4 regions of the Cryobacterium sp. TS_SC_7 genome follow, and region 2 is predicted to be linked to each of the others. Evidence: predicted binding sites of a transcription regulator. Region 2 holds the regulator's gene; each other region holds the start of a gene.

Region 1 (7,437 bases), 150 kb from region 2:
GGCGATCCGGGGCAGGTTGAGCGTCACGACGCCGAGGTTCATCCGGCCCTCGGAGACGTCGTTGCCGTTCTCGTCGGTCCAGCCCTGCAGGAAGGAGCGGCAGCCCATCGGCACCTTGAAGCTGCCGGTGAGTTCGACGATCTTGTCGTAGTTGAGGATGTCCGGGTACATCCGCTTGGTGGAGCATTCCAGCGCCAGCTGCTTGATGTCGTAGTTCGGGTCGGTCGAGTCGAGGTTCAGGCCCCGCTTGACGGTGAAGATCAGCTTCGGGAAGATCGCGGTGCGCTTCTCGCTGCCCAGCCCCTCGATCCGGATCTGCAGAATCGCCTTCTGGATCTCGCGCTCGAACCAGCTGGTGCCGAGTCCGAAGCCGAGCGAGGTGAAGGGAGTCTGACCGTTCGAGGTGAACAGGGTGTTGATCTCGTATTCGAGGCTCTGCATCGCATCGTAGATGTCCTTGAGGGTCTTCTCCTCGGCGTAGGACTGGTGCAGCGTCTCGTCCGCGATCCACTTGCGGGCGTCGGCCAGGTGCTTCTCGAGGTTTCTCTCGGCGTAGGGGGCGAGGACCTCGTCGATCCGGTTGCCCGAGCATCCGCCGTACTGGGTTGAGGACACGTTCGCGATGATCTGGGAGATCTGCGCCGTCGCCGTCTGGACCGACCGGGGCGGGTCGACGTCGGCGTTGCCGATGCGGAAACCCTGGCTCAGCATCGTCTTGAAGTCGATGAGGCAGCAGTTGGTCATCGGCGCATAAGGGTGGTAGTCGAGGTCGTGGTAGTGCAGGTCGCCCTTCTGGTGGGCGTTGGCCACGTGCGGGGGCAGCATTTTCAGGCCGATGGCCTTGCCGACGGCTCCGGCGGTCAGGTCGCGCTGGGTGTTGAAGACATCGCTGTCCTTGTTGGCGTTCTCGTTGACGACCGACTGGTCTTTGCTGATTAATTTGACGATCGAATGGTTAATGTCCGTGGCTTTGCTGCGTGCGAAGTCCCGCTGGATGCGGTAATTGATGTAGGCCTCGGCGGCGTCGTATTCCTTGCTGTCCAGCAGGGCGTGTTCCACGATGTTCTGCACCTCGTAGATCTTTATATCGACCGTGAAGCGGGAGGCTATCTCACGATTGACACGAGCGACCAGATCGCGGATGGTGCGGTGCGTGAGCGGGGTCAGTTCGCCGTCGACCTCCGTGAAGCTCTTGGCCAGTGCCGCGTAGATGCGGGCGTCATCGAAGGCGAGCCGGCGGCCATCCCGTTTGGCCACCATGAGCGTACTCAGAGTGTTCCCCGTCGTGAGGGTTCCTGCGCCGGGATCATCCATTTTCAACACTCTGTGCCATCTCCTTGGGTCAGCACCCACGACATTCGGGCGGGGGGTTGAGCCGGGCGAAGGAACCATATCTAGTGGTTGGGGTGTGATCTACATACTACCTGTGGTGGTTGGCGGTCATTCGCTGCGGCTCGCCGTCAACACGTCCCCGTTGGCGGGCCGGCTGCGGGGCGACGTACGATCAGTGCATGCCACCGCCGTCCCCGTTGCCCCGGCGCCACGGGCTCGAAGCCGCCTGGGTGTGCACGCCGGAGCGGGATCGCGAGCGGCCGCATCCGTGGCCGACCATGGGAGCCTGGCTGCTCGAGCGTCTTGCCGGGTTCGTGGACGTCGCCGGGTTTCTGGCCGACGAGCGCTTCGTCTATCAGTCGGGTACGCCGGTCGTCGGCGACGACCCCTACGGCCCGTACACCTTCATCTGGTTTCACCGCGATCTCGCCGAGGAGACAGTGGTGCCCGGGATCATCCACGTGGTGCATCAGGATGCCCGCCTCGTCGTGATCGACAAACCCGCCTTTCTCTCCAGCATCCCGCGCGGCCGGCATGTTGTGCAGAGCGTGGTGGTGCGCCTGCGCGCCGAGTTGGGACTGCCCGAGCTTTCACCGTTGCACCGCCTGGACCGGGTGACGTCGGGACTGCTGGTCCTGGCGACGGAGCGACGCTGGCGCGGGGAGTATCAATCGATGTTCCAACGCGGTGAGATCGACAAGACCTATCGTGCGCTGGCTCCGCTGCGGCCGGATCTGGAGTTCCCGGTCACTGTGCAGAACCACCTCGTCACCCGGCGGGGTCAGTGGCAGGCCGAGGTGACCGACGAGCCGGCCAATGCCGAGTCGCTGATCGAGCTGGAGACCGTTCTGCAGGGCACGGCCGTCTATCGGCTGACGCCGCGCACCGGACGCACCCACCAGCTGCGGATGCACATGCTGGGCCTCGGCATCCCCATCGTCGACGACCCGCTTTACCCCGTCGTTCTGCCCGTCGCGATCGACGATTTCACCCGGCCGCTGCAACTCCTGGCCAGTGCGGTGGCCTTCACCGATCCCGTCGACGGGGGAGCGCGCCGGTTCGAGAGCGTGCGCACGCTGCCGCTGCAGGCCGAGGTGCGCGCCGGTGGTTGAGCCTGTCGAAACCCGGTGGTTGAGCCTGTCGAAACCCGGTGGTTGAGCTTGCCGAAACCCGGTGGTTGAGCCTGTCGAAACCCGGTGGTTGAGCCTGTCGAAACCCGGTGGTTGAGCCTGTCGAAACCCGCCCGAACGCCTGGTGCTCGCGAGAACGGATGTCCGCGCGCGCCGCGCGCACGTCGACGCTCAGAACAAATTCCTTTCGATGTCTATTCGAAAAGTATTGACTCTAGTCTCGAACAAGTTTACTATTGAGGCATGGCAGGAGCCCCCACTCCGCACCACCCGACCACCTCGACCCAGGTGGCAGCCTCCGCTGTGCAGCTGCAGCCATCTGTCGTGGAACAGCTCCAGCAGGCGCGTGACCTGGCCGCGACTGTGCTCGACTCGGTCTCCTTCTCCTTGCTGAATGAGGCTGATGCGATGGCGGTGCTCGGCACGGTCGAAGATCTGGGGCGTCGGGTTGATGCTGCGAGGGTCGCCTCCGCCGCCGACATTTCGGTGCGGTCCCGCCGCGTCCTCGGCCACGACTCGTTGGCCTACAAGAACGGGGCCTCCAGCGGTACTGACCTGATCACGCGTCTGACGCGCATCTCCGCCCGGGAGGCGACCCGGCGGGTGCGGCTGGGCGACAACGTCACCCCGCGCCTGGCCGGCACCAGCGTGTTGCCGCCGTATTACCCGGCCGTGGCGGATGCCCTCACCGCCGGTGATCTCGGTGTCGACGCGGCCGAGAACATCGTCACGGCCCTCGACAAGATCGCCGCCCGGGTCGCACCCGACGACCTCGGCACCGCCGAGCGGGCTTTGGTCGGAGCGGCGACCGGGGCCGTCACCGAGGAAACCGTCGGGCTTCCCGGCGAAGGCTTCGCGTTCCCCGCCGATCTGGTGCGCGGCATCGCCACGCAGTGGCAGGCCCGCCTCGACCCTGACGGTACCGCCCCGAACGAGCCCGTCGCCGAGGCCCGCAGCACCGTCGGGTTCGGGCTGTTCCGTGACGGCCTCTACCCTTTGCGGGGCGGGGTCACCCCCGAGCTTCGCGGCATCATGAACGGCATCTTCGACACGTATCTCTCCGCCCATGCCGCGCCTGCGTTCCCCACGGCCGAGGAACAGGCGCGGATGAATGCCGGGGAACTCATCCCGGGTGCGGAGGCCGCGGCCCTGAGCGACGATCGTAACGGCGGCCAGAAGCGCGCCGACATCCTCCGCGGAGTGTTCGAGGCCGCCACCCGCGACGCGGGAACCCCGACCATGGGCGGTGCGGCCCCCACGGTCATGATCCACGTGAACCAGGCCGACCTGACCGCGGGCCGCGGTGTGGGCTGGATCGACGGCGTCGACGCTCCCGTCTCGCTGAAAACCGTGAAGCAGGCCCTCTGCGCGGGCGGGTTCCAGGAGGTCCTGTTCGGCGAGAACAACGAGGTCCTCACCCTGAGCACCGAGAAGCGTTTCTTCAACCGGGCCCAGCGCCGCGCGATCGCCGCCCGCGATGGGGGCTGCGCCATCACGGGCTGCACCGTGCCCGCAGCCTGGTGCGAGGTGCACCACGTCATCCCCTGGTATCGCGGCGGGGAAACCGACATCGGCAACGGGGTGTTGCTCTGCTGGTACCACCACCACAGCATCGACACGTCGGGCTGGGAAATCCGCATGATCCGCGGCAAACCCGAAGTCAGAGCACCGTACTGCTACGACCCGACCCGAACCTGGCGGCCCGGGGGAGCACATCGGGCGGGGTCTGGTCCCGGGTCTCGACAGGCTCGGTCTCGACAGGCTCGACCAGCGTCGACGTGAGTTCTTGGGGTCGGGTCGCCTTGGTCTCGACAGGCTCGACCAGCGTCAGCGTGAGTCCTTGGGGTCGGGTCGCCTGGGTCTCGACAGGCTCGACCAGCGTCAGCGTGAGTTCTTGGGGGCGGGTCGCCTTGGTCACGACAGGCTCGACCTCGGGTTGGTCCACCGCCTGTCCGGGCGGCTCAGGCCGCCACTGCCAGTGGAACGTGCCACTCTGGTCACATGGATCTGGAGGTGTCGCCCGCGCTCACCATCCCCGAGCGCGAACTCGGCTGGAGGTTCTCACGGTCGTCCGGACCGGGCGGCCAGCACGTCAACACCTCCGACAGCCGCGTCGAACTCTTCTGGAACGTCGCCGAGTCGTCGACACTGTCCGACGACCAGCGGATGCGCCTGCTCGCCCGCCTCGCCAAGCGTCTTGTCGACGGCGTGATCACCGTGACGGCATCCGAGCGGCGCTCCCAGCTGCGCAACCGTGAACTCGCCCTGGCGAAACTCGCCGATCTCGTGGCTGCGGGTCTGGCTCCCGACGCGCCTCAGCGCCGCCCGACCAAACCCACCCGGGGTTCGGGCCGGCGGCACCTCGCTGCAAAGCAACAGCGCTCGGCCACCAAGAAACAGCGCCAGCGGCCGTCCGCCGAATAGCCGCGCTGCCGCGCAGCTGCGAGGCCGAGTAGCCGCGCAGCCGATTAACTAACCTCCCTGTGCAGTACAGCTAGCGCAGCACCAGCAGCATCTGCCGGAAGAAGGCGGCCAGCTCAGCGGTCGCCGTCAGAGGCAGAACGGCCGCCACGTACATGTCCGGGCGCACCACCACGACGGCACCCCCGCGGTCGATGCCGCGCAGCTCGAACACGTCGCTCTCCGGGTCGGTCGCGTAGAGCTTCTCGTAGTCGATCAACTCGTACGGGCCCGTTATCGGCAGGAACGCGCGGGGCACACGACCAAGATCCACGCCGGTGTGCTCCTGCTGGTACACGACCTTCACGTCGAAGACACTGTCGATGTCGGTCCCGCCGGGGGTGTGCGCGAGCAGCGGCGACTCCGGCGACGTCTGGATCCACTGGGCCCAGTCGGACAGCGCCGATGCCTCACCGGATGCCGCGGCATCCGCGAACGCATACACGCGCCACCGGCCGTCGGCCCGGTGGTGGTGCCCGAGTTGCACGGGATTGGCGTCAGCGACGCGCACCACCGGTGCGGACTTGAAGCGCTTGCCGAGCGGGAACCCGGTCGCCAGACCCTGGTGGGTGGCCTCGCCGATCAGCATCGACGGCGGGTACTGCGTCATGAAACCGGACGGGAACTCGGCGGTCTGCGTGTAGAACTCCTCCAGCGGAACCTCGAGGTCCTCCGACTTCGTCGCCATCAGGGTCGACCAGGTCTTGTCGAAGTCGATCAGGTTCTTCGCGATCACCTGGCGCTCGGCCGAGTAGGTGCCCAGCAGGGATTCGGGGCTGCGGCCCTCGAGCACATGGCCGAGCTTCCAGGCCAGGTTGAAGCCGTCCTGCATCGACACGTTCATGCCCTGGCCGGCCTTGGCGCTGTGCGTGTGGCAGGCGTCCCCGGTGATGAAGACCCGCGGCATCCGGGTGCCGATCTCTGCGGGGAGGACGTCGTCGAACCGGTCGGTGAGGCGGTGGCCCACCTCGTAGACGCTGTTCCAGGCGACATTCTTCACGTCGAGTGTGTAGGGGTGAATGATGCCGTTCGCCTTGGCGATGATCTCGTCGATCGTGGTCTTGCGCACGGCGCCGTTGTCGTCGGCGGCCACCTCGCCCAGGTCGACATACATGCGGAACAGTGATCCGCCCTCACGCGGAATGAGCAGGATGTTGCCGCCCGACTCGGACTGGATGGCGCACTTCAGGCGGATGTCCGGGAAGTCCGTGACCGCGAGCACATCCATCACGCCCCAGGCATGCCGGGCCTGGTCGCCGGCGAGCGTGCAGCCGATCGACTCGCGCACGGCACTGCGGGCACCGTCGGCACCCACCACGTACTTGGCGTGCACGACGCGCTCCTGGCCTGCCCGCTCCCCGGTGGTGTGCACGAGCGTCACCGTGACGGGGTACTCACCCTCATCGGTGTTCACCAGGCGGCGGAAGTCGTAGCCGAAATCCGGTTCCATGCGCGTGGAGGAATATGCCATGACCTCGGCGAAGTAGTCGAGCACGCGCGCCTGGTTGACGATCAGGTGCGGGAACTCGCTGATGCCGGTGGGGTCGTCCACGGCGCGGGCCGAACGGATGATGCGAGTCACGTCCGTGGGATCCGGCGTCCAGAAGGCCATCTCCGTGATGCGGTAGGCCTCGGCGATGATGCGCTCCGCGAAACCGAAGGCCTGGAAGGTCTCGACGCTGCGCGCCTGGATGCCGTCGGCCTGCCCGATCGCGAGGCGCTCGCCCCGGCGTTCCACGATGCGGGTCGTGATCCCGGGGAACTGGGAGAGCTGGGCGGCGGTGATCATGCCGGCCGGTCCCGTGCCGACGATGAGCACGTCGACGTTCTCGGGCAACTCGTCGGGGCGGTCGATTCCCACGCCGGCGGCGTCATGGATGCGGGGATCGGTGGACACGTATCCGTGGTGGTGGAACTGCACGGCTTCCTCACTTCTTTGTGGGCTGCGTTGGCGCGAGCGTGTTCGATAATCGAACACGAAGTTCTATTATCGCTTGTTGGATCATATATCATCCTGACGTCCAGGACCAGATCCTCCGGAGGGGGACTTACCGGGCGTTCACCGGCTCACCCTGCAGGTGCGGGAGGGCGGCGCGGATGCTGCTGACCACGCCAGCCTCCGAGGAGGGCGGTGCGATGTTCACGGCACGCGCCAGGATGCTCGGGTGGCCGTTGGCCATGGCGTAGGAATGCCCCGAGGCGTCGAGCATCTCGGCGTCGTTGAGGTAGTCGCCGAACGCCATCGTCTGGGCCCGGCTGATTCCTAGCTGGTGCTGGAGCCGCTCCAGCGCGCGGCCCTTGTTGGCTCCGTGCCGCATGACATCGACCCAGTTCTCGCCCGAGACCACGATCTCCGAGGGAAGGTCGAGTTCGCGCAGCGCCGGCCCGCTTCGGGTCTCAGCGAAGGAGGGGTCATAGATCGCCAGTTTCAAGATCACGTCGTCGAGCGCGGCGGCCTGAACATCCGCGACGACCTCGACCGCCGCGTAGTACTGGCGCACCTGGCTCACGAAGT
Region 2 (7,437 bases):
GTCTCACGCTGCAGGTGGGCGAAACGGGGCGGAGTGGACGCTGAAGAGAAGCTCATACGCCTAGTTTATTGGCCTGATCCGGTCACGGCTGCCCGAGCGCTTCGATGGCGGTGAGGAAGGCGGTCGTCTCCGCTTCGGTGCCGGCGCTGACTCGCAGGTGGCCGGGGATGCCGACGTCCCGCACGAGGACGCCGTCGGCCAGCAGGGCTTCGAACGTGGCCCGCGGGTCTTCGACCCCGCCGAACAGCACGAAGTTGCTCGCACTGCGCAGCGGCGAGTACCCGAGGCAGGTCAGTTCGGCCGAGATGCGGTCGCGCTGGGAGCGGATGTCGTCGACCATCGCGAGCATCGCCGGCGTGTGGGCGAGGGCGGCGACTGCGGCCGCCTGGGTGAGCGCCGACAGGTGGTACGGCAGGCGCACGAGGCGCAGCGCATCCGTCACGGCCGGGTCGGCGGCCAGATACCCGACGCGGGCTCCGGCGAAGGCGAACGCCTTGCTCATGGTGCGGGAGACCAGCAGACGCTCCCGGCCGGGCAGCAGGCTGAGCGCACTCGGCGCGTCGGTCGGGCCGAACTCGTAATAGGCCTCGTCGACGACGACGACACCGTCGGTCGCGTCGTAGACGGCCGCGATGGTGTCCAGGGACAGCGGTGTGCCGGTGGGGTTGTTCGGCGAGCAGAGGAAGACGAGGTCGGGGGCGACCCGGTTGACCCAGTCGACGGCCGTGGCCGGGCTGAGCTCGAAGTCGGCGTCGCGCCCGCCGGCGATCCAGCGGGTGCCGGTTCCGGAGGCGAGCAGCGGGTACATCGAGTATGTCGGTGCAAACCCGAGCACGGACCGCCCGGGACCACCGAAGGCCTGAAGCACCTGCTGCAGCACCTCGTTGGACCCGTTCGCCGCCCAGATGTTCTTGCGGGTCAGCCCATGGCCGAGGTATCGGGCGAGGGAATCGCGCAGTTCTGTGAATTCCCGATCGGGATACCGGTTGACGGTTTTCACCGCGACCGCCAGCGCAGAGACGATGTCCTGCGCCACCTCGTCCGGGATTCCGTGTGTGTTCTCATTCACATTGAGGGCCACCGGCACATGCAGTTGGGGGGCCCCGTAGGGAGTGAGTCCGCGCAGATTATCGCGGAGGGGCAGGTCGCTGAGACTGGTCACTTCCCCCATATTACCGGCGGACGTATCGCGCGAACGGGTTCGGCCGAATCAGGGCCCGCTGGACCAGGACTGAGTGAATCAAAACTCGTTCGGCAGGGCGAGCCTCTGTCCGGGCTGCACGCTGTCGGACGGGAGCTGGTTGAGGCTCACGATCTCGGCGATGACGTCGCGCGGGTCGGACGTCGGGGCGATGGTCTCGGCGAGTTGCCAGAGCGACTGCCCCGATTGAATGGTCACGTAGTCGAAGGCCGTGGCCACACGGCCGACCGTCGAGCTCTCGGCGGCTGCCAGTCCGCCGTTCAGAACGACGACGAATGCCGCGGCCACGAGCGGAAGGCCCGCCAGCGCCGTGAAAACAACGCGACCGCGCCGGGTCAGACGCAGTCGGCTGCGCCCTGTCGCGATGGGGGCGCCAAGATCAAGTGCAGTGCTCATATCCAACCTCCTGTAAGAAGACGCATCCGGCTCTCGGCCGGGAGAGCCGGATGCGAACTTATGTTCCGAATGTATATTCGATATTTCGAACAATCAAGCCCTATTCGGTACTTTCTGAAAAGATTTTTCCGACACACTCGAATACATGTTTGTTTTCTGAGCGTGAGATGGATACAGTTTCGATTGTCTGTTTGAAACTCAATCAGGCACCCCCGACATTCGCGTGAAACGGTCGCCGTCACGGCTGCTGCCAGCGCACCACTCAACACGAGGAGCGACGAACGTGGCACAAGACACCAGCGGTCCCCGCGACAAGGGCGGCACCAGACGGCGCAAGAGCCTGAGCGAGAAACAGCTCGCCATCCTCGACGTGATCCAGCGCTCGGTCAGCCAGCGCGGTTATCCGCCGAGCATGCGCGAGATCGGCGACGCCGTCGGGCTCGCCTCCCTGTCGAGCGTCACCCACCAGCTCAACCAGCTTGAACTGAGCGGTTATCTGCGCCGCGACCCGAATCGTCCCCGCGCCCTCGAAGTTCTGATCGAGATTCCGCAGTCGCCCGAAGACGCCACGTCCGGCACGGAGAGTTTCCACACCGGGGTCCAGGTCGGTGATGCCGCGATGGTGCCGCTCGTCGGCCGCATTGCGGCCGGAATTCCGATCACCGCCGAACAGCAGATCGACGAGATCTTCCCGCTCCCCCGCCAGCTCGTCGGTAAGGGCGATCTCTTCATGCTCAAGGTGACGGGCGAGTCCATGATCGACGCGGCCATCATGGATGGTGACTGGGTCGTCGTTCGGCAGCAGAAGACCGCGGAGAACGGCGAGATCGTCGCGGCCATGCTCGACAACGAGGCCACCGTGAAGGTGTTCCGCCAGCGCGACGGACACACCTGGCTGCTCCCCCGCAACACGAACTTCGAACCGATCGTCGGCGACCACGCCGAGATTCTCGGCAAGGTCGTGGCGGTGCTGCGCTCGGTGTAGGCCGGATCACGGCTCGGGGTCTCGCGGTCTCGACAGGCTCGACCAGCGTCGTGGAGACTCTGATTTGTCGGGTCACCACAGGGTTCAGGAGGCCGGGCACGAACACCGTTTTTCGGTGTCGTGCCCGGCCTTCTGCGTGGGTGCGGCCGGCGCGGACTACGCGGGAACGGCCAGGCGCGTGCGCACGGCGCGGGTGGCGGCGAGCATGTTCCGCAGAGACTGCACCGTCTCGGCATAGCCCCGGGTTTTCAGGCCGCAATCCGGGTTCACCCAGATCTGGCCGGACGGGATGGCCCGGGCGGCCCGCTCGAGCAGGTCGGTCAGCTCGGCGACACTGGGAACCCGCGGCGAGTGGATGTCCCACACACCCGGGCCGATCCCGTGGTCGAAGCCGGAGGTCTGGATATCCCCGACGACCTCCATGCGCGACCGTGCCGCCTCAATGCTGGTCACGTCGGCGTCCAGATTACGGATCGCGTCGATGACGACGCCGAATTCGGAATAACACAGGTGCGTGTGGATCTGCGTCGCCTCGGCCGCACCGGCGGTGGCCAGGCGGAACGAGCCCACCGACCAGTCGAGGTATTCTGCGTGGTCCTCCTTCTTCAGCGGCAGCAGTTCTCGCAGTGCGGGCTCGTCGACCTGGACGATCTGAATTCCCGCTCTCTCGAGGTCGGCGATTTCATCGCGGAGCGCCAGGGCCACCTGCCGGGCCGTGTCGCCGAGCGGCTGGTCATCGCGCACGAACGACCACGCGAGGATCGTCACCGGGCCGGTGAGCATCCCCTTCACCGGTTTGAGCGTCAGACCCTGGGCGTACGCCGACCACTCGACCGTGATCGGCTGCGGCCGGGACACATCTCCCCAGAGGATCGAGGGGCGCACGCACCGGCTGCCGTACGACTGCACCCAGCCGTTCTCGGTGACGGCGAACCCGTCGAGATTCTCGGCGAAGTACTGCACCATGTCGTTGCGCTCCGGCTCGCCGTGCACCAGCACGTCGAGGCCGATTTCTTCCTGCACCGTGACCACGCGCGCTATCTCGGCCCGCATCAGGTCTCGATAGTCAACGGTGCTCAGCGACCCCTTGAGTAATTGCGCCCGGGCCCGACGGATGTCCCCGGTCTGCGGGAACGATCCGATCGTGGTCGTCGGCAGGAACGGCAGATTCAGGGTGGCCTCCTGGGCCGCCACCCGTGCGGCGTAGTCCACGCGGGTGAAGTCGGTCGGGGTGAGGGCCTCCGTGCGCACGCGTACGGCGCCGTCGTGCACGCCGGGCGCGACCCGTCTCGCGTCGAGGGCTGCGGAGGCTGCCGCGAGGTCGGCGGCGATGGCAGCACGCCCCTCGGAGAGCCCCCGGGCGATCGTGGCCACCTGGGTGACCTTCTGGTCGGCGAAGGCCAGCCAACTCTTCAACTCGTCGCTCAGCGCCGATTCGTCGTCGACGTCGTGCGGCACGTGCAGCAGCGACGTCGAGGTGGAGACCGTGACCCGGGGTGAGAGCCGCTCCAGACCGGCCACGGTCTCGAAGGCCGTCGCTAGGTCACCGCGCCAAATGTTGTGGCCGTCGATGACGCCGGCAACCAGCGTCGTCGTCTCCAGCCCGGCCGTCACGGCCGGCACTTTTCCCCGCACCAGGTCGAGCCCGATGGCTTCCACCGCGGTCGCTGCGAGAACGGGCAGGGCGTCGTCGAGGCTGCCGTAAGGTGCTGCGACAAAGATGGAGGGGCGCTCGGCAAGGCCCCCGAGCGTGGTGTACGCGGAGTGAACGGCGGTCAGGGCATCCGCTCTCGGGATGTCGATGCTCTCGCTGACGAGGGCAGGTTCGTCCAGTTGCACCCATTCGGCGCCGGCGGCGCGCAGCCGCTGCAGCAAGGCCGCGTAGACGGGCACGAGGTCGTCGAGGCGTTCCAGCGGGCTGAAGCCGGCGGGAGCCGCGTCGCTCGGCTTGCTGAGCAGCAGGAACGTGACCGGGCCGACGATGACCGGACGGGTCAGGAATCCGGCTGCCTTCGCCTCCACGAACTCCTGCACGAGACGGTCACTGGCGAGGGAGAACGCGGTCTCAGGACCGATTTCCGGCACCAGGTAGTGATAGTTGGAGTCGAACCATTTGGTCATCTCGAGCGGCAGATGGTCGCCGGCACCGCGGGCGAGGGTGAAATACCCGGCCAGGTCGAGGCGTCCGTCGGCATCCTGGAGATGAGCGAACCGGGCCGGGACGGCGCCCACCGTGCACAGGGCGTCCAGAACCTGGTCGTAATACGAGAACGATTCCGGGATGGAGGAGTCGTCCCGGCCGAGTCCGAGCCGCACGAGGCGCTCCCGGGTACTCCCGCGCAGGGCAGCAGCGGTGGTTTCGAGCTCCCCCGCGGTGACCGATCCGGCCCAGAACGCTTCGACGGCCCTTTTCAGTTGACGGCGCGGACCGATGCGGGGATAGCCGAGGATGGTGCCGGCGGGGAACGCGGGGAACGTGGTCATGAGTACTCCTTGGCGGGGGCAGAGACAGAAGGGGCAGGGACGAGAAGACCGCAGCCGTCCAGAACGGAGAGCACGGTCTCGTGCTGGTTGAAGGCGTACAGGTGCAGACCGGGGGCGCCGCCGGCGATGAGTTCCCGGGCCAGTTCGGTGGCCTGACGGATGCCGATGTCACGCTGGCCCTCTTTGGTCGGCTCCACCTCGAGCGCGATCGCAAGCTCGGACGGAAGTTCCTCGCCGGACAACTCCAGGATGCGGCGCAGCCGGGCCGGACTCGTGACCGGCATGATCCCGGGCAGGATCGGGAACTCGACCCCGGCGGCCCTGGCCCGTTGGATGAAGCTGAGGTAGTGGTCGGCATGGAAGAACAGCTGGGTGATCGCCAGGTTCGCGCCGGCGGCCTGCTTGGCCAGCAGCGTGTCGATGTCCTGGGCCGTCGACCGGGAACGCGGGTGCCCGTTCGGGAAGGCCGCCACGGCGATGCGCACCTTTGTCCGGTCGCGCTTGATCGAGCGTGCTGCGGGGAGTCCGGGGATGACGGATTCGCGGTACGGCTCCCGCTCGGCCTGCACCCGGTGGATCAGCTGCACCAGTTCCGCCGCACTGCCCAGGTCGCCGAGGAAGGCCTCCCCCTCACGAACGCCCTCCGGCGGATCACCGCGCAGGGCCAGGAAGCTCCGCACCCCGGCGTCCAGGAATTCCCGGATCAGCTGGCTGGCTTCCGCGTTCGACGATCCCACACAGGTGAGGTGGGCCAGCGGGTCCACCGTGGTGGTGCGCAGGATGTGGGTGAGCACGTCCAGGGAGGATCGCCGGGAGGAGCCGTTCGCGCCGTAGGTGACCGAGATGAACTCGGGGCCCGCAGCGGCGAGCCGCTCGATGGTGGCGTGCAGCGCGGACGTGGCGGCATCCGATTTGGGCGGATACAGCTCGAACGAGAACGGGACGTTCCCGCAGTCAGGGTCCGAGGTGTTGGACATTGCTCCTCATTCGACAGTTGCCAGTGGCGGGCACTGGGGCCGGGCGGCCGCGGACCGCCAGTCAGGACAGGCGGGTTTTCGCGGGCGGGTGCCGGGCTCGGCTGTCGCTCCATGCCGCCGGCCGGAAGGCCCGCGGCAACGATTGAGAAGACTCTAACAAGCACGCCGCACGGGAGGCAGGCCTGTGACCGAATGTGTCACGAGACCAGACCTCAGCGGCACCGGCGAGCAGGCACGGCGCGGAAACGAGCGCAACGAGACGCGTTCTGTTACGGCGAGGCCTGACCGGAGTCGGTGCGGAACGGCAGCGAAGATCAGCCGGCGACGGCCGGCCGAACAGCGAACGGCTCGAACTGGGCCTGGATCTCCTCGGTCACCAGCGCCGTCACCTCGGTGCCCGTCTCGGCATAGTCGGTGGAGAGAACGGTTCCCTGCTCGTGCAGAACGGCGATCAGGTCGCCCCGCTCGTAGGGGATCAGCAGCTCGAGCTTGATCGACGGCCGCGGCAGCAGGTCGGCGGCGGTCGCGAGCAGTTCTTCGATCCCCTCACCGGTGCGGGCGGAGACGAAGATGCCCTTCGGCCAGAGTCCACGCAGCACGAGCCGGTCGTCCTCGCTGATCAGGTCGCTTTTGTTGAAGACGACGATTTCGGGGATCTCCCGGGCGCCGACCTCGGCGATCACCTCGCGCACGGTGGACAACTGGCTGGCCGGGTCTGGGTGCGAGCCGTCGACGACGTGCACGATGACGTCGGCGTCGGCGACCTCCTCGAGGGTGGAGCGGAACGCCTCCACCAACTGGTGCGGCAGGTTACGCACGAACCCGACCGTGTCGGTCAGCGTGTACAGCCGTCCGTCGGTCGTGGTGGACTTGCGCACCGTGGCGTCCAGGGTGGCGAAGAGGGAGTTCTCGACGAGAACGCCGGCTCGGGTGATGCGGTTGAGCAGGCTGGACTTACCGGCGTTGGTGTAACCGACGATGGCAACGGATGGCACGGCGTTGCGCTTGCGATTGGCCCGCTTGGCCTCGCGGGCGGGTTTCATTTCCAGGATCTGCTTGCGGAGCCGGGACATCCGGGTGTGGATGCGTCGGCGGTCCAGTTCGATCTTGGTCTCTCCGGGGCCGCGCGAACCCATGCCGGCACCGGCACCACCGACCTGGCCACCGGCCTGGCGGGACATCGAGTCACCCCAGCCGCGCAGGCGGGGCAGCAGGTACTCGAGCTGGGCGAGTTCGACCTGCGCCTTGCCCTCCCGACTCTTGGCGTGCTGGCTGAAGATATCGAGGATCACGGCGGTGCGGTCGATGACCTTGACCTTGACGACATCCTCGAGCGCGCGCCGCTGGCTGGGGGCGAGCTCGGTGTCGGCGATGACGGTGTCGGCGCCCATCAT
Region 3 (7,437 bases), 360 kb from region 2:
GGAGGCCGGGCTGGACCGCGTCCTGGATCGACGTACCGCGCTCGAGGCCCGGGCCAGGGGAGTGGAGCTCGGCCAGACCAGTTTCGTCGCCTTCGGGTTTGACAAGAATCCGGCGACGGCCGCCATTCACGCGTCTCTTCTCGGGTTGATTCGCCCGGATCAGGTCTGGGTCGTTGTGGATGCCGGCCGCAAGCCCGCGGATACCGCACGCTGGGTCGCCGAAGTCGCGCGGAGCCTGGACATCGATGCGCTGGCGGTCACCGGGTATGCCACGACCGGTTCACCGGAGACCGTTGACGAGCTGGGCATCCCGGTGGGGTGGGTCGACGGTGTCCCGGCGCCGGCCGGCACGGTGGCCGCAATGCGGCAGAGCCTCAAGCTAGGCTGAACGGGTGCTGGTACTAACGCGGAAGCAGGGGGAGAAGATCCTCATTGGTGACGACATCGTCATCACCGTCCTCGACGTGCGTGGCGACAGTATCCGGATCGGCGTCGACGCTCCGCGAGGAGTGCGCATCCAGCGTGATGAAGTGCTCCGCGCCGTGACCGAGGCGAATATCGCGGCGAGCGAGTCCGGTCAGGGTCACGACGATGCCGAGGCCCGCCTCAAGGCCACCCTGGGTCTTCTTCCCGTTCCGCCAACGCCCGCCCCGTAGCCCCTCAACAGCAAAGCCCACGGCGGTCGAGCCACGGCGGTCGAGCCCCGGTGGTCGAGCCTGTCGAGACCCGCGGTGGTCGAGCCTGTCGAGACCCGGTGACCCGCCCTCCAGAGGCTCCCGCGACGGTGGTCGAGCCTGTCGAGACCCGGCAACCCACCCGCCCGAGGTTTCCCGCCCCGGTGGTCGAGCCTGTCGAGACCCGGCGACCGCCCTCCAGAGGCACCCACGACGCTGGTCGAGCCTGTCGAGACCAGGGGCCACGCCTACGAAGTGGCCCGCTTGCTGGGCAGCGCGATCAGGGTTTGTTCCGGGTCGACGTCGACCGGTGGCCGGAGCCAATAGTCGTTTCCGGTGCGAATGATGCTCCAGTGCTGGTTATGCAGCAACAGGTGATGCGGATGGCACAGCAACACCCCGTCGGCGAGGTCGGTGTAGCCGTTGTCCGCGAGCCATTCGTTGATGTGGTGGGCTTCTGACCAGGCGGGTGATCTATCGCAGTCGACCCAACGGCAGCCGCCGTCCCGCACTCCCATCGCGGCGCGTTGTGCCTCGGTGAAGAGGCGTTGGTCACGGCCGACGTTGATGATCTGCCCGGTGTCGTCGACCTGGAAGCCGCGGGTTCCGGTATCGCAGAGCAACCGGTCGATGGTTTCCTGTGAGATGGGAACAGGGTTGCCCTCGATCTGCCCGTGGGCGGCGGATTCGGGGGAAACCGGGCCACCCTGGGCAGCCTGGCCGGGGGCCGGCTGGCCCGTCTGACCGGCCGGCTGGCCCGGCTGGCCCGACTTCAGGGCCTTCTCGGTGACGATGACCCGCACCGAGGGGCGGCGGCCGCCGAAGACGCGGCCCTGGTCGGCCTCACCGGCGATCTTCAGCAGCTGCACGAGGGCGTCGGCGGCGATCTGCTCCGTGGTGCGCGGGTCGTCCTGCACACGTTTCGCCCAGGCGGCCTTGTCTTTGTCGACGAAGCGCACCCCGCCGCGGCGGGGGCTGGTCACGGAGTCGAACACAGAGAGCACGAACTCGCCGTCTTCGGGAGCGAAGAGGCCATTCAGGCGAACCTTGCCGTTTCCCAGCCGGTAGACCCGCAGGAACCGGTCATCGTGGGCCTGCTTCTCCCGGGCGGCGATACCGGCCTCGTCGAGCTGGTCACGGAAGCGGCGGGCGAGCTTGAAGACCTGATCTGCGTTCAGTGACGCCGCCTCAACGAGGAGCGCCTCGAGGGCGGTACCGAGTTTCTCGGCGGTGACCGCGGCGTCGATCTCGCCCAAACCCGCGCGGATCGACTCGGCCGCATCGACCGAGAGGGTGCCGTCGGTGACGGCCCGGGCGATCGGCGCCTGCCACGGAACCTTCGCCACGAACGCCGCGACAAGACCGGGATCGGTGTCGGGCGACTCCACGGCCGCCTCGACCAGCTTCTCCGCCGCCTCGGCGTCAGCCATCATCGTGCCGACCGCGACGAGCTTGAACGCGTCGTTCTTGGTCGAGCCGGTCACGGTCTGGATGAGAGCCTCGGGCGAGAGGAACCCCTGCTGCGCGGCGAGACCGGAGTGGCCGAGCTCGGGCCGGGAGCGATGGGCGATGGTTGCCGCCATCCAGGCGGAGCGGGTATCCAAGAGGCGGCGCGCGGCCGCGATCTGCCTCTGACCGGCCAGCACCTCGGCGTCGGGCAGGGCCTCGTAGTCGGCGCAGGAGGAGCCCAGGCGGGCGACGGCATCCGTTGCCGTTCTGAGGTCGTCTGCGGTGTTGGTCATGCGTCGAGGATACCAGAACTAGTACGCGTAGTCGAGAGTTGGTCACCTAATTGTCGAAGGATTATCGAAGACATATGCGAGTACACCTCGCTCGGATCGAGCGCCTCAGCTGGGCCCGTCCTCGCGGCGCAGTGAGTGGAAGCGGGCGCACGTTCTAGCGTGCGCCCGCTTCCACGGCCTGCGCCGCGAACGCACGAGGCGGTCCCGCCGGGAACGACCCCGGCACGACCGCCCGTGCAACGAGAAGGCCCGAGGGCCTACGCTCCCACGCGATCCAGGCGCGCGACACCGATCTTCGAGTCAGCCATGCCGTAGAACACGAAGAGCTGCCCCTCGATCTCCTCGATCGCGGTCGGGAACACCACGTTCGGCACGATTCCGCTGATCTCGTCGGGCGTCTCCGCCTTCAACAGGGGCTCCGAGGTGCGCTGCAGCACGATGGTGGGGTCGTTCGCGTCCAGGATCATCGCCCCGGCCGAGTAGTTCACCTTCTGCTGCTGAGAGAACGCACCGTTGATGGTTCCGGTGACGCCGTGATGCATCAGCAGCCAGCCCTCCGGTACGCGCAGCGGTGCAGGGCCGCCGCCGATCTTCAGCTCCTCGAAGGGGAATTCCGGCCCCGCGAAGAAGCGGTGGCCGCTCCAGAAGGTGAGCTTCGTGATGTCGGCGAGCACATCGGCGACCGGCACGTAGCTGATCCAGATGCTCTGCCGGGTGTCGGTCACGCCGGCGGGAACACGGATGCCCTCACCCGGCTTGACCTCGCCCAGATCCCACATCGGACGGTGCAGCACGGCGAAGCTCTCCACTCCGTTCGGGCCGGCGACCGGCTCGGGGAAGAACACGGTGTCCTTGTTGTGGAACAGGTTCAGGTCCATGTCCAGGGCGTCGTCGAAGGCGAACAGCGCCGGGCCGAGCCGGCGCCACTCGCGCAGGTCCGAGGACACGGCCACGGCCGTGCGGGGGCCGAGGGGTCCGTACGCGACGTACGTCATCACGTGCAGTCCGAGCCGGGGGATGAAGGTCACCCGGGGGTCTTCGACACCGGCGTTGTTGGCGCCGCGTTCCCAGCCGCGGTCGGGCTCGAGCACGATTCCCTCGCGTTCGACGCCGGTGGGAACACCGTCGGTGATGATGACCTTCGCGATTCCGACGCGGGAGACGTTGCCGGTGGCGACGAGGCGCGGAAGCAGATACAGCGTCCCATCCGCAGTGTGGCCGGTGCCGGGGTTCAGCACCCCTTCGGCCTCGAGGTCGTTGCCCTCTTCGGGTGTCATGATGACGCCCATTCGGGTCAGGGTGTACGGGAATTCGGTGGGGTTGGGCATTTCTAACCTTTCACGCCGGAACCGATATTGTTCGACACGAAGTGTCGCTGGAAGAGGATGAACAGGATCACAGCAGGACCGGCCAGGACGCAGGCCCCGGCAAGGACCGCCCCGAACGGGTTCGCCGCGGTGGCCGCGACGTTGCTGAGGTAGTTGGCCAGGGACACCGCGAGCGGCTGGAGGGACGCCTCCTTGGTGATCAGGAACGGCCAGAGGAACTCGTTCCACGGGCCGATGAAGGTCAGCAGTACGACGGTCAGCAGGGCCGGCCGCACGAGCGGGAGGGCGATCCGCCGCAGGATCCGCAGTTCACCGGCACCGTCGATGCGGGCGGCGTCGAACAGCTCCTTGGGGATCTGCAGGAAGTACTGCCGGAAGATGATGACGGCCGTCGAGTTGATGGCGAACGGCAGGATCATGCCCAGGTAGTTGTCGGCGAGGCCGTAGTCCCTGGCGATCATCACGTAGAGCGGGATCATCAGCAGCTGGAACGGCACGACCTGCACCAGCAGGGCGAGAGCGAAGGTGACTCCGCGTCCGCGCCACTGCAGCTGGGCGAGGGCGTAGCCCACCAGAACACCGAAGACCACGGTGCAGAGGATGACGCCGCCCGTGAAGATCCCGGAGTTGAGCAGCCCCTGCAGCAGGTTGATCCGGCTGTTGATGTCACCGTAGTTGTCGAGCGTCAGGTTGGCGGGGTTCGGGAACGCGCCGGCGACGGTCGGGTCCGGTGTCGCCTGCAGCGAGCCGATGACCATGTAGTAGAAGGGGAAAAGGAACACGAGGGCCCCGACCGTGAGCACCACGCCCCGCAGGATGTTCTGCCCGCGGCTCATGATTCGTCACCGCCCGCAAGCTTCCGCTGGATGAACGCGAGAATCAGGACTCCGATCACGAGGATGACGCCGATCGCGGCCGCCGTGTCGGGGGAACCCTGTTCGATCCCGCGCTGATACATCATCAGCACGGGCGATGAGGATGCCCCGTTGGGGCCGCCGCCGCCGGTGAGCAGGTACGGCTCCGTGAAGAGGTTGGCGCCGGTGACCGTTGAGAGCAGCAGCACGAGCACGGTCGCCGGGCGCACGCCCGGAACGGTGACCGAGAAGAAACTGCGGATCTTGCCCGCGCCATCCGTCGACGCAGCCTCGTAGAGCTCCTCCGAGACGTTCTGCAGGGCGGCCAGATAGAGCAGGATGAAGAATCCGAGGCCCTTCCAGGTGACGAAGATCGCGATGGTGGGCATGGCCCAGTCCTCGTTGATCAACCAGGCCGGATCGGGGGCGAGCGGCCCGAGAATCTGGTTCACGAGGCCGTTGCCGCTGAACAGGAAGATCCAGACGCCGACGACGGCGACACTCGCGGTCACATACGGCACGTAGTAGGCCACGCGAAGGAAGGTGCGGAACCGGACGGCCTTGTTCAGAGCCGTCGCGAGCACGAGCGAGAGCACGACGGTCAGAGGCACGTTGATCAGCAGGAAGATTCCCACATTGCCGAACGAACGGATGATGGCCGGGTCGGCCAGCACTTCCCGGAAATTGTCCAGGCCGACGAAGGGCCGGTCCACGTCTGCGCCGGGGGCGGCGAAGAAGTAGTCGTGGAACGACATCCAGAAGGCGAAGACCAGCGGGTAGGCGAAGACCGCCAGGACGAAGATGAGGTACGGGGCGCTGAGCAGGAGCCCGAACGGGTTCTTGCCCAGAAGCGGTCGTTTGCGTCGGGGGGAGCCCCCGCCGGGAGGAGTCGTGCTCCTCCCGGCGGCGGTCCGGCTCTTGGTTGCGAAAGCCATTGGTTACGGCTTGGCGATCAGGGTGTTGATCTTCTCGGCGGCGGAGTCGAGGGCGGCGGGGATGTCACCCTCGCCGGTGATGACCGCCTTCGTGTACGCATCACGGAATGCCTGCCAGGCGGCGACCGAGCTGGAGACGTTCGGCACCTCGACCATGCGGGATGCCTGGTCGCCGAACTGTTCGTAGGCGGGGTTCGCCGCGAAGTACTCCGAGTAGACCGTGGGGAGGTCCTGGCGGAGCGGCATCTGCCCGGTCAGGTCGAGCAGCTGGCCGTCCTGCTCCTCGCTGGTGGCGAATTTCAGCACGTCCCAGGCCGTGGCCTGGTTCTCGCAGGCCGTGAACATTCCGACGTTCTTGGCGTCGCTGAACGTGTAGGTCTCCTCGGCGGCGATTCCATCGCTGGTGGGAACGGGAACCGCACCCCAGTTGACGGCGTCCTTGTACACCGACACGGCCCACGGGCCGACGATGGACATGGCGGCCTGGCCATCGGCGAACGAGTCACCCTGGTACTGCTCCTTGCCGGCGAGACCCTCGGCGTAGAGGGTCTTCCAGAATTCGGCGACCTTTTCGCCGTTTTCGTCGTTGAAGGTGGATTCGCCGTCTTCGATCAGCTGCGTGCCACCGGTTTCGGCGGCGTAGAGCGGGTAGAAGTCGAACCAGCTCTGGAAGAACTGGCTGGTGGGCGCCGGGTAGATGGCGTTCGGCGCTGCGCCGCTCTCGACGAGGGTGCGCGAGGTGGCGAGGAATTCGTCATAGGTGGCGAGCTGCGGGTTCTCGGCGTCGAGTCCGGCGGCGGTGAACATGTCTTTGTTGTAGAAGATCATCACGGGGTTGGACTTCCACGGCATCTGGAAGTACTTGCCGTCGGCGCTCTGGTACTGCTCGGCCGTGGCTCCGCTGCGCTCTTCGATGTAGGCGGTGCCGTCTTCGAAGCTGGACAGGTCGACGAGACCGCCCTGCTTCTCGAACTGCGGCACGGCGACGGGAGCCGTGTTGAAGACGAGGCACGGTGCGTTGCCGGCCGTGATGGCGGCTCCGATGACTTCCTCGCTGCTCTTACCGGCGGGGATCTCCTGGGCCTTCACCTTTTCATCCGGGTTCTCGGCGTTCCAGGCTTCCACCATCTGCTTGCCCCAGGCGATCTCGGTCTCATTGTTCGAGTACCAGATGGTGATCGGCCCGCGCTTGGTGGCGGCATCCCCTGAGGTCCCGCCGGACGCGCAGGCACTGAGGGCCAGGACGACGGTGGCGGATGCCGCCGTGACGACGAGAAGGCGCCTCGCCAATCCGTTTGTGTGCATGTTGTACTCCATTTCCTTGAAACCCGCAGCAGCTTTGCCGCGGTAAGACTGTTACCTGTCGCTCGGCGGGGCGGTCGAGCCGCGCACCACGAGGCGGGCGGCCGGGAGGTCCACGTCGTCCGCCGAGCCGTTCTCCATCAGAGTCAGGAGCGTGCTCGCCGCCGAGCGGCCCCACACCATGGGGGCGGCGCTGACCGTGGTCAGGGGCGGGTAGACGTACCGGCAGAAGTCGATGTCGTCGTAGCCGGTGATGGAGAGCTCGTCGGGCACCCGAACGCCCAGCTCGTGCGCCATGCCGAGGCCGGCGATGGCCATCGGGTCGTTGGCATAGACGATTGCGGTCGGCGGGTGGTCCTGGGTGAGCAGGCGGCGGGTGGCGTCCGATCCGGCGGCCACGGAGAAGTCCGTCTCGACGGTCTGGCCTGCGGGCAGGCCGGCTGCCTCGAGGGCGGCGGCGAAGGCCGCCCGGCGACGCAGACCGTGCAGGAGGGTTGAGCTGCCCGCGACATGCGCGATGCGGCGGTGACCCAAGGTGGCCAGGTGGGTGACGGATGCCATCACGCCCGGGGTGTCGTCCACGGTCACCGCCGGGAAGGGGC
Region 4 (7,437 bases), 1.0 Mb from region 2:
ATTTCGAGTTGAAGTAGTTGCCGAGCAACAGGATCGGGGACAGCGCGACGAAGACCACCGAGAGGATGCTCTGGGTCACCACGTAGAGCACGACACCGATCAGGAGCGGGGCGATCAGGACCAGCCAGGGCAGCCCCTGACCGAATTCCTCGACCGGGGAGGCCGGTGCGGTCAGCTCGAGCCCGGGGAAACGTTCCTCCCGGCGCGGTGACCGGTTGAACGCCCGGGGCGCGCCGACGCGCTCGCGCGGGCCGGCATCCGTTTTGGGTTTGCCCACCGTGACGACCTCGATCACGCTCTCGCCGAGGGTGAGGCGACCACCGGCCACGAAACTCACCCGGGCGACGATGCCGCCGTCGACGGTCAGCCCGTTCGCGGAGTTGAGGTCGACGAAGGTGACCATGCCCGGTTCGACTTCGATCCGGGCATGGCGCTTCGACACCATGCTGTCGTGCAGCACGATGTCGCAGCTGGAGTCGCGGCCGATGATGAGGCTTCCCGAAGCGACGAGGAAGGCCTCGCCCTGCGCCGGCCCGGAGATGACGCGCAGGTCGGCGACGAGATCGACGTCGCCGAAGGCGATCTGGCCGCGCGAGGCGTCGAGGTCGGCCACGGAGACCGCCAGGCCGGACCCGATGTGGGCCTCACCGATCACGCGTGACGGGGAGAGGAGCTCGGCCTCCGCGGCACCGGGCCGGTGGATGCGCAACGTCTGCGCGGTGCCGCCCGACTCGGTTTCGGGGTCGAGCGGCACCGCTCCGGCGGGGCGCTGCGGATCCTTCTCGGCGATGGCGCGGGCGATGTCGCCGAGGGTCGCATTCGGTTCAGCCGTGACGAGGATGTCGTCGCTTGTGCCGCCGGGACGAAGCAGGGTGAGTTTGAGCCTCATGGTGCGATGATCCTTTCGGGCACGCCGGGGTGATCGGTGGAGCCGGTTTGATCGGTGGAGCCGGTTTGATCGGTGGAGCCGGTGAGAAGAACGTCGAGAAGGTCCAGGTCGTCGACCGTGACGAGCTGCACGAGGAGGGCGTGCTCGACGAGCCGGGCTTTGCGGTTGGAGGCGAGGTTTCCGACACCGCCGCGCAGCCCCTGGATTCCGAACCGGTCCAGCCGGTCGCAGACGTTGTCGAGTTTGCGGTTGAACGTCGTGACCGGCCAGCCGAGGCGTTGCGCCGCGACCGCAGAGGTCGGAATGCCGCTCACCCCGGAGTCACGTTCCCGCAGAAGAGGTTCGCAGAGAGCGACCAACAGGAGTTTCTGCGACGCCGTGAGGCGAACGTTGCCGACGGTGTCCTCGCCGACGGCGGTCGCCCTATCGGTCGACCGGTACTGGAAGGTCGCGGAGGGGTTGCTGACCAGCACGTCGTAGCTGGTCGGCCCGGCCGTGAACTGCAGCAGGGTGTGCGAGAAGACAATCGGAACCCGCGTTCCCGGGCCCAGCCGGGCTTGGAAAGAGCCATCGCCGGCGGAGAGGCTCACGCTCATATGCTGCCCGACGTTGGAGATCCACCACACGCCGGCCTCCACCTCGAGGCACAGGAACCGCCGGTGCAGGTACTTGTTCGATTCGATGGCCAGGTCGCCCTCGCGCCCGATAGTGAACGAGCAGGTCGGGTCGAGGTCGTACACGATACCGTCGTGCTCGATCTGCAGGCCCCCATCGACGCCCGGCCTGCTATCCACGGGCCTGCTCTCCACGGGTCTGGTGGCCACGGAGCATCCGCCTGCGACCGGCAACCGGAGACCGGTCGAGTGATGCGGTCATCGCGCGCCCGTCCGGAGGCTGATGCCATAGTCGCCGAGCAGGAAGGACTGCTCGATCACGGTGGGTGTTCCCGTGCTGATTTCGGTTTCCTCACCGGCGGGAGAGGTGACGCAGACGCCGTTGGTGGATGCCAGGTCGGTGATGAACCAGCGTCCGTCCACGTTTTCCAGCCGGGCATGCGTTTTCGAGACGGTGCGGGCCGGGTCGTTCAGCGACACCAGCTGGGCGGCGGGGCTCGTGTGGTCTCGCACCGGTGCTCGGCCGAGGAGGATGACGGTCTCGGTCAGAGCGGTGGTTCCACCCGTGCTGAAGTCCAGGTGCCACATCGGGTGTCGGCGTGGGGAGATCACCGTTTCCTCGATTCCGGGGTCGGAGTCGAGGCCGGGAGCTGTCGGGGCAGCAGCCTGCGCGGGGGCCTGAGCCGCCAGACCAGTGGATGCTGCCGCGAAGGGATGCGCGACAGGGGCAGGCACCGCTCCGGCCGCGCCGCTGGCCACTGGGCCCGGGGGCGCCGACGTCGTCGTTGGGGGAGCCTCGCTCACCGGCGTGTCACCCACCGATTGCGCGGGCGGCAGGGGCTGCATGCCGACGACGGGCGGTGCGGTCCACGCAACCGGCCCGGCGGCTTCGGCGGCGGCCGGGGCGCTGACCGTGGCTCCCGGAACGCCGGCTGGCGCGGAGGCTGTCCCCGTCGCCCATGCGACGGGGACTGCAACCTGCACGGGTGCCGGTCGGCTGGTCGGAGCAGAGAACGGCACCGGCGGAACGGGCGCGAAGGCCGCCGTGGTCGGAGACGAACCAGCCCGGGCGTCCTCCGCGGGACGGTCCCAGCTGGCCGCGGCTGACGGCGCCGGCGGTGTGGCCGGAGGAACGAACGCGGGAGGAACGAACGCCGGAGGAACGAACGCCGGAGGAACGAACGCGGGAGGAACAAAGGCGGGCACGACGACCGGAGAGCCGGCGACCGCTGACGATCCCGGCGCCGGGTTCGGGGCCGCGGCGACGTCCGACGCGCGACCGGTGAGCGGCGCAGCCCCCGCGGCAGCCGGGTTCCAGGTGGCCTTCCCGAAGCCGAGGATCAGGACCCAGACCGGGGATACCAGAATCCCGAGAACGGTGAAACCGCCGCTCCGGCCGAACCCACGGTTGATGTTGTTGAGGGCGAGGCACAGGATGACCGCGCCGACGATGTTCACCCCGGGGATGAGCAGAGCAATGACCCAGAGCGCCGGGTAGCCGCCCAGTTGCAGGAAAGTGATCGTATTGAGCACCGGGACCCAGGCCCTCCAGCCCTCGAGGTCGGCCTTGCCGAACATCCGGGACAGCCCAAGGGCCGTGACAACGTAGACCGCGATGGATGCCACGCTGCTGAGCAGAAGCATGACCCCGAGCGCGCCGACGAGAGCATCCGTCTCATTCATCGCCGGACCTCCTCGGAGAGAACCGGTCGCGGCGGTGTGTCGGTTCCATGATGATCGTGCCTTTCGGACGCGCCTGAGTCAGACGAATGACTGGAGAAGTGCGGGCACCGCGCGGCGGGCATCCGTTGGGGCGGCACCGACGGCTGCGCGAGGGTCGTTGCCCGGATTCGCGGCGCACACACACGAGTCTTCAGCATGTCGTCCCCCCAGACCGGCCACCGACGGGGGCGTCAAAATAAAGATATCAGCCCGATTTCGCGCTGACGAGAGGTTTCGCCCCTCACACCTGCATATTCCCGCCCTCCGGCCCACCCGTCGAGTCCCACCCCCGGTGGTCGAGCCCGTCGAGACCCGGTGGTCGAGCCCGTCGAGACCCGGTGGTCGAGCCCCACCCCCGGTGGTCGAGCCCGTCGAGACCCGGTGGTCGAGCCCCACTCCCGGTGGTCGAGCCTGTCGAGACCCGGTGGTCGAGCCCCACTCCCGGTGGTCGAGCTTGTCGAGACCCGGCATGCCGACCCTGATCATTTAGAACACGACTTCGAAAACTAGCTCACTAATATGTGACAGACTCTCGACTACGCGTACTATTCCTGATAACCTCAAACCATGACCACCACCGCAGATGACCTCAGGCAGGCAACGGATGCCGTCGCCCGCCTGGGCTCCTCCTGCGCCGACTATGAGGCCCTGCCCGACGCCGAGGTGCTGGCCGGTCAGAGGCAGATCGCGGCCGCCCGCCGTCTGCTCGACACCCGCTCCGCCTGGATGGCGGCAACCATCGCCCGCCGCTCTCGGCCCGAGCTCGGCCATTCGGGTCTGGCCGCGCAGCAGGGCTTTCTTTCGCCCGAGGCACTGATCCAGAACTCGACCGGCTCGACCAAGAACGAGGCGTACAAGCTCGTCGCAGTCGGCACGATGATGGCCGACGCCGAAGCGGCGGAGAAACTCGTCGAGGCGGCTGTGGAGTCGCCCGATGCGGATCCCGCCGCGGTCGCGGAGTTCGTGGCGAAGGTGCCGTGGCAGGCAGCGATCGCCCGAGCCGTCACCGACGGCAGCCTCTCGGTCGATGCGGCCGAGTCGATCCGTTCCGGCCTCGGCCAGATCGATGCCGCGGTCACTGCCGAGAAGCTGGGCACCGCCCTCGAGGCGCTCCTCGTTGAGGCCGCGTCGCTGAATGTCGACCAGGTCTTCAAGCTCGCCCGGCGCCTGCGCGACCAGCTCGACGAGGCCGGCATCGCCGCCCGGGAGAAGCAGGCTCACGACGACCGGTTCCTGCGCGTGTACCGGCTCGGCAACGGCAAGGTGCGCCTGCACGGCCTCTTCGCTCCGGAAGACGGCGAATTCGTGCTCTCGACTTTCGACTCCATCACCAGCCCTCGCCGCGGCGGGGTGCGGTTCGTCGACAAGGAGAAGGCAGCCTGGGCCAAGCGCGTCCAGGATGACCCCCGCAGCACCGAGCAGATCGCCGCCGACGCCCTCGTCCAGCTGCTGAAGATCGCCGGTGAGGCCGACCAGGGCCGCGTCTTCGGCGGCCGCCGCCCCTCGGTGCGGGTCATCGTGACCGAGAAGGCCCTGAAGCCGGGACAGCCGGCCGCCCCGGAGACCGCCGAAGCAACCGAAACCCGCGAAGCCGCCGCCCACGGTCAGATCGAGGGCAACCCCGTCCCGATCTCGCAGGAGACCATCGACCGGCTTCTCTGCGACACCGGAACCCGCGGCATCCAGATCGACGACACCGGCCAGATCATCAACGTCGGCCGTGACGAACGACTTTTCACCGAAGCACAACGCGCCGCAATGGGAGTGCGTGACGGCGGCTGCCGCTGGGTGGACTGCGATCGATCACCCGCGTGGACCGAAGCGCACCACATCAACGAATGGCTCGCCGACAACGGGTACACCGACCTCGCCGACGGAATACTCCTCTGCCACCCGCACCACCTGCTCCTGCACAACCAGCACTGGACGATCATCCGCACCGGCAACGACTACTGGCTCAAGCCACCCGTCGACGTCGACCCGGAACAAACCCTGATCGCACTGCCGAGTAAGAGGGCCACTCTGTAAACCGTCGGAAGCCGACCTCGGGCCAACCCGGCAAACCGGAAGCCGATCCCAGGCCACCCGGCATACCGGAAGCCAATCTTGAACGTTCTCCACGCGCAGTCCTTGATGTCTTTGCTGCTCTTGGCTCTTGGCGCTTGGCTCTTCGCTCTTCGCTCTTTCTTTTTTCGACGTGCTCGTGCCCAGCGGCGCGGGACTGCTGCGTTTCGCTATGTTGCGGGCATCCGAGAGGGAGGTCAGCGACTCAGCTAGCCTGCCCCCATGCCCACCTCGCCTGAACTGTGCCTTGATTTCGAAACCCGCCAGATCCACGCGGGCGAGATGATCGATCCCGGTTTCGGTGCGCGGGTCGGTCCGATCTATCAGACAGCCGGCTACCTCTTCTCGTCGTTCGACGATGCCGAGGCCCGATTCTCAGGTGCCACCGCGGCGAGCGTCTACTCCCGCAGCGAAAACCCGACGAACGCGGCTGCCGGCCGCCGACTGGCCGACCTCGAAGGCGGTGTCGCCGGCATCGTCGTGGGCAGCGGACAGGCCGCCATCGCCGCTACCCTGTTCGCCCTGGCCTCCAGCGGAGACCACATCCTCGCCACCGAGAACCTCTACGAGGGCACGAAACAGCTGTTCCTGGGCAGCCTCACCCGCCAGGGTCTGCGGGTCGAGTTCGTCCCCGAGTCCGCCAGCGACGCGGACTGGGCCGAGCGCGTCACCCCGCGCACCCGCGCACTCTTCACGGAAACAATCCCGAATCCCAAGAATCAGGTCGTCGACCTCGAACGCCTGGCCGCCATCGCCCACCGGGCCGGTGTCCCCCTCGTCGTCGACAGCACCGTGGCCACCCCCTACCTCTGTCGGCCCATTGAATGGGGTGCGGACATCGTGATCCACTCCACGTCGAAGTGGCTTGCCGGCCACGGCGCGGTGATCGGCGGGGCCGTGATCGACGGCGGGCGCTTCGACTGGGCTGCTCACTCCGACCGTTTCCCCCAGCTGACCACGTCGCCGCGTGCCGGAGTCTCCTCCTTCGTCGACCGGTTCGGCACCGCCGCCTTCCTCGCCTACCTCCGCACCGTCACGGTGCTCGAATACGGTCCGACCGTGCCACCCACGAGTACATTCCTCTTACTGCATGGGATCGAAACCCTGTCGCTGCGCATGGAGCGCCACGTCACCAATGCCCAGCAGGTGGCGGAGTGGCTCGAACGGCATCCGCTGGTCGCCGGGGTCGACTACCCCGGGTTGCCGTCGAACGCCTTCCATGAGCGGGCGAAGAAGTACCTGCCGAAGGGCTCCGGATCCGTCGTCTCCTTCGACCTCGCCGCCGGGCGCCCCGCTGCGAGACTCTTCATCGATGCGCTGCGGCTGATCAGCAACATGACGCACATCGGCGACGTGCGCACCCTGGCCCTCCACACCGGCAGCACCATCCACGGCCGACTGACCGAGCCCGAGCGCCTGGCCGCCGGCATCACACCGGGACTCATCCGGCTGTCGATCGGCCTGGAAAGCGCCCGCGACATCATTGCTGATCTGGAACAGGCCCTGGGCGCGGTACACCGCGGCACGGATGCCCCGGGTCACGCCTGAGGGCGCGATCCCCCGCGATCTGACTGCGGCCGAGGTCAGGCCACGTTCGCGAGCGAATCACGGGCGGCGCGAGCCACGAGCTCGGTGATGCGCTGCACGGCCTCGCGGAGCGTGTCGGGCGAGCAGGCCAGGTTGAGGCGGGCGAACCCGATGCCTTGTCGGCCATAGGTCTGCCCGTCGTTCAGGGCGACCCGGGCTTCGTTCAGGATGCGCGCGGCCGGCTGTTCACCCAGACCGAGGCCGCGCAGATCGAGCCAGGCCAGGTACCCGGCGCGGGGGCGGTGATAGGTGACTCCGGGCAGGGACTCCCGGAGCAACTCGTCGAGCAGTCGGTCATTCGCGACGATGTGGGCGACGGCGTCGTCGAGCCAGCCCGTACACGAGTAGGCGGCGACGTTGGCGTGCAGGCCGAGGATGCTCGTGCGACAGGCCACCTCCTCGGGAAGTCGATCGAGAAGAGCCGCCGTGACGTCATCGCCTGCGACGATCAGCGCGCACTTGGCTCCCGCCAGGTTCCAGCCTTTGCTGGCCGAGGTCACGCAGACCGAACGCGCTCCGGCCCGCTCCGCGAGCGGCGCGAAGGGCGTGAACGTGACCCCG

What was found. The regulator LexA, encoded in region 2, represses DNA repair genes until DNA is damaged. The targets are predictions, from matches to a motif close to TCGAACANNTGTTCGA.
Region 1: the regulator LexA is predicted to act here: its motif matches at 2,683-2,698, upstream of AC0J5J_RS00525 (HNH endonuclease signature motif containing protein).
Region 3: the regulator LexA is predicted to act here: its motif matches at 2,481-2,496, upstream of AC0J5J_RS01475 (DUF222 domain-containing protein).
Region 4: the regulator LexA is predicted to act here: its motif matches at 3,713-3,728, upstream of AC0J5J_RS10495 (DUF222 domain-containing protein).

The regions. Positions count from the first base shown of each region.
Region 1 covers NZ_CM149589.1:113,872-121,308, forward strand. Annotated here, with positions in the region: gene nrdD (anaerobic ribonucleoside-triphosphate reductase) at 1-1,314, opposite strand, end outside; gene AC0J5J_RS00520 (pseudouridine synthase) at 1,512-2,444, shown strand; gene AC0J5J_RS00525 (HNH endonuclease signature motif containing protein) at 2,706-4,244, shown strand; gene arfB (alternative ribosome rescue aminoacyl-tRNA hydrolase ArfB) at 4,464-4,886, shown strand; gene AC0J5J_RS00535 (FAD-binding monooxygenase) at 4,957-6,843, opposite strand; gene AC0J5J_RS00540 (Cof-type HAD-IIB family hydrolase) at 6,971-7,437, opposite strand, start outside.
Region 2 covers NZ_CM149589.1:3,292,726-3,300,162, reverse strand. Annotated here, with positions in the region: gene hisB (imidazoleglycerol-phosphate dehydratase HisB) at 1-56, opposite strand, end outside; gene AC0J5J_RS15155 (histidinol-phosphate transaminase) at 83-1,171, opposite strand; gene AC0J5J_RS15150 (LysM peptidoglycan-binding domain-containing protein) at 1,241-1,597, opposite strand; gene lexA (transcriptional repressor LexA) at 1,881-2,582, shown strand; gene metE (5-methyltetrahydropteroyltriglutamate--homocysteine S-methyltransferase) at 2,739-5,066, opposite strand; gene AC0J5J_RS15135 (methylenetetrahydrofolate reductase) at 5,063-6,043, opposite strand; gene hflX (GTPase HflX) at 6,358-7,437, opposite strand, start outside.
Region 3 covers NZ_CM149589.1:322,329-329,765, forward strand. Annotated here, with positions in the region: gene AC0J5J_RS01465 (hypothetical protein) at 1-388, shown strand, start outside; gene csrA (carbon storage regulator CsrA) at 393-656, shown strand; gene AC0J5J_RS01475 (DUF222 domain-containing protein) at 923-2,416, opposite strand; gene AC0J5J_RS01480 (glycoside hydrolase family 130 protein) at 2,674-3,744, opposite strand; gene AC0J5J_RS01485 (carbohydrate ABC transporter permease) at 3,747-4,580, opposite strand; gene AC0J5J_RS01490 (carbohydrate ABC transporter permease) at 4,577-5,533, opposite strand; gene AC0J5J_RS01495 (extracellular solute-binding protein) at 5,537-6,838, opposite strand; gene AC0J5J_RS01500 (LacI family DNA-binding transcriptional regulator) at 6,890-7,437, opposite strand, start outside.
Region 4 covers NZ_CM149589.1:2,279,272-2,286,708, reverse strand. Annotated here, with positions in the region: gene AC0J5J_RS10510 (FtsK/SpoIIIE domain-containing protein) at 1-889, opposite strand, end outside; gene AC0J5J_RS10505 (hypothetical protein) at 886-1,683, opposite strand; gene AC0J5J_RS10500 (DUF5684 domain-containing protein) at 1,762-3,186, opposite strand; gene AC0J5J_RS10495 (DUF222 domain-containing protein) at 3,793-5,253, shown strand; gene AC0J5J_RS10490 (O-acetylhomoserine aminocarboxypropyltransferase/cysteine synthase family protein) at 5,512-6,837, shown strand; gene AC0J5J_RS10485 (MalY/PatB family protein) at 6,873-7,437, opposite strand, start outside.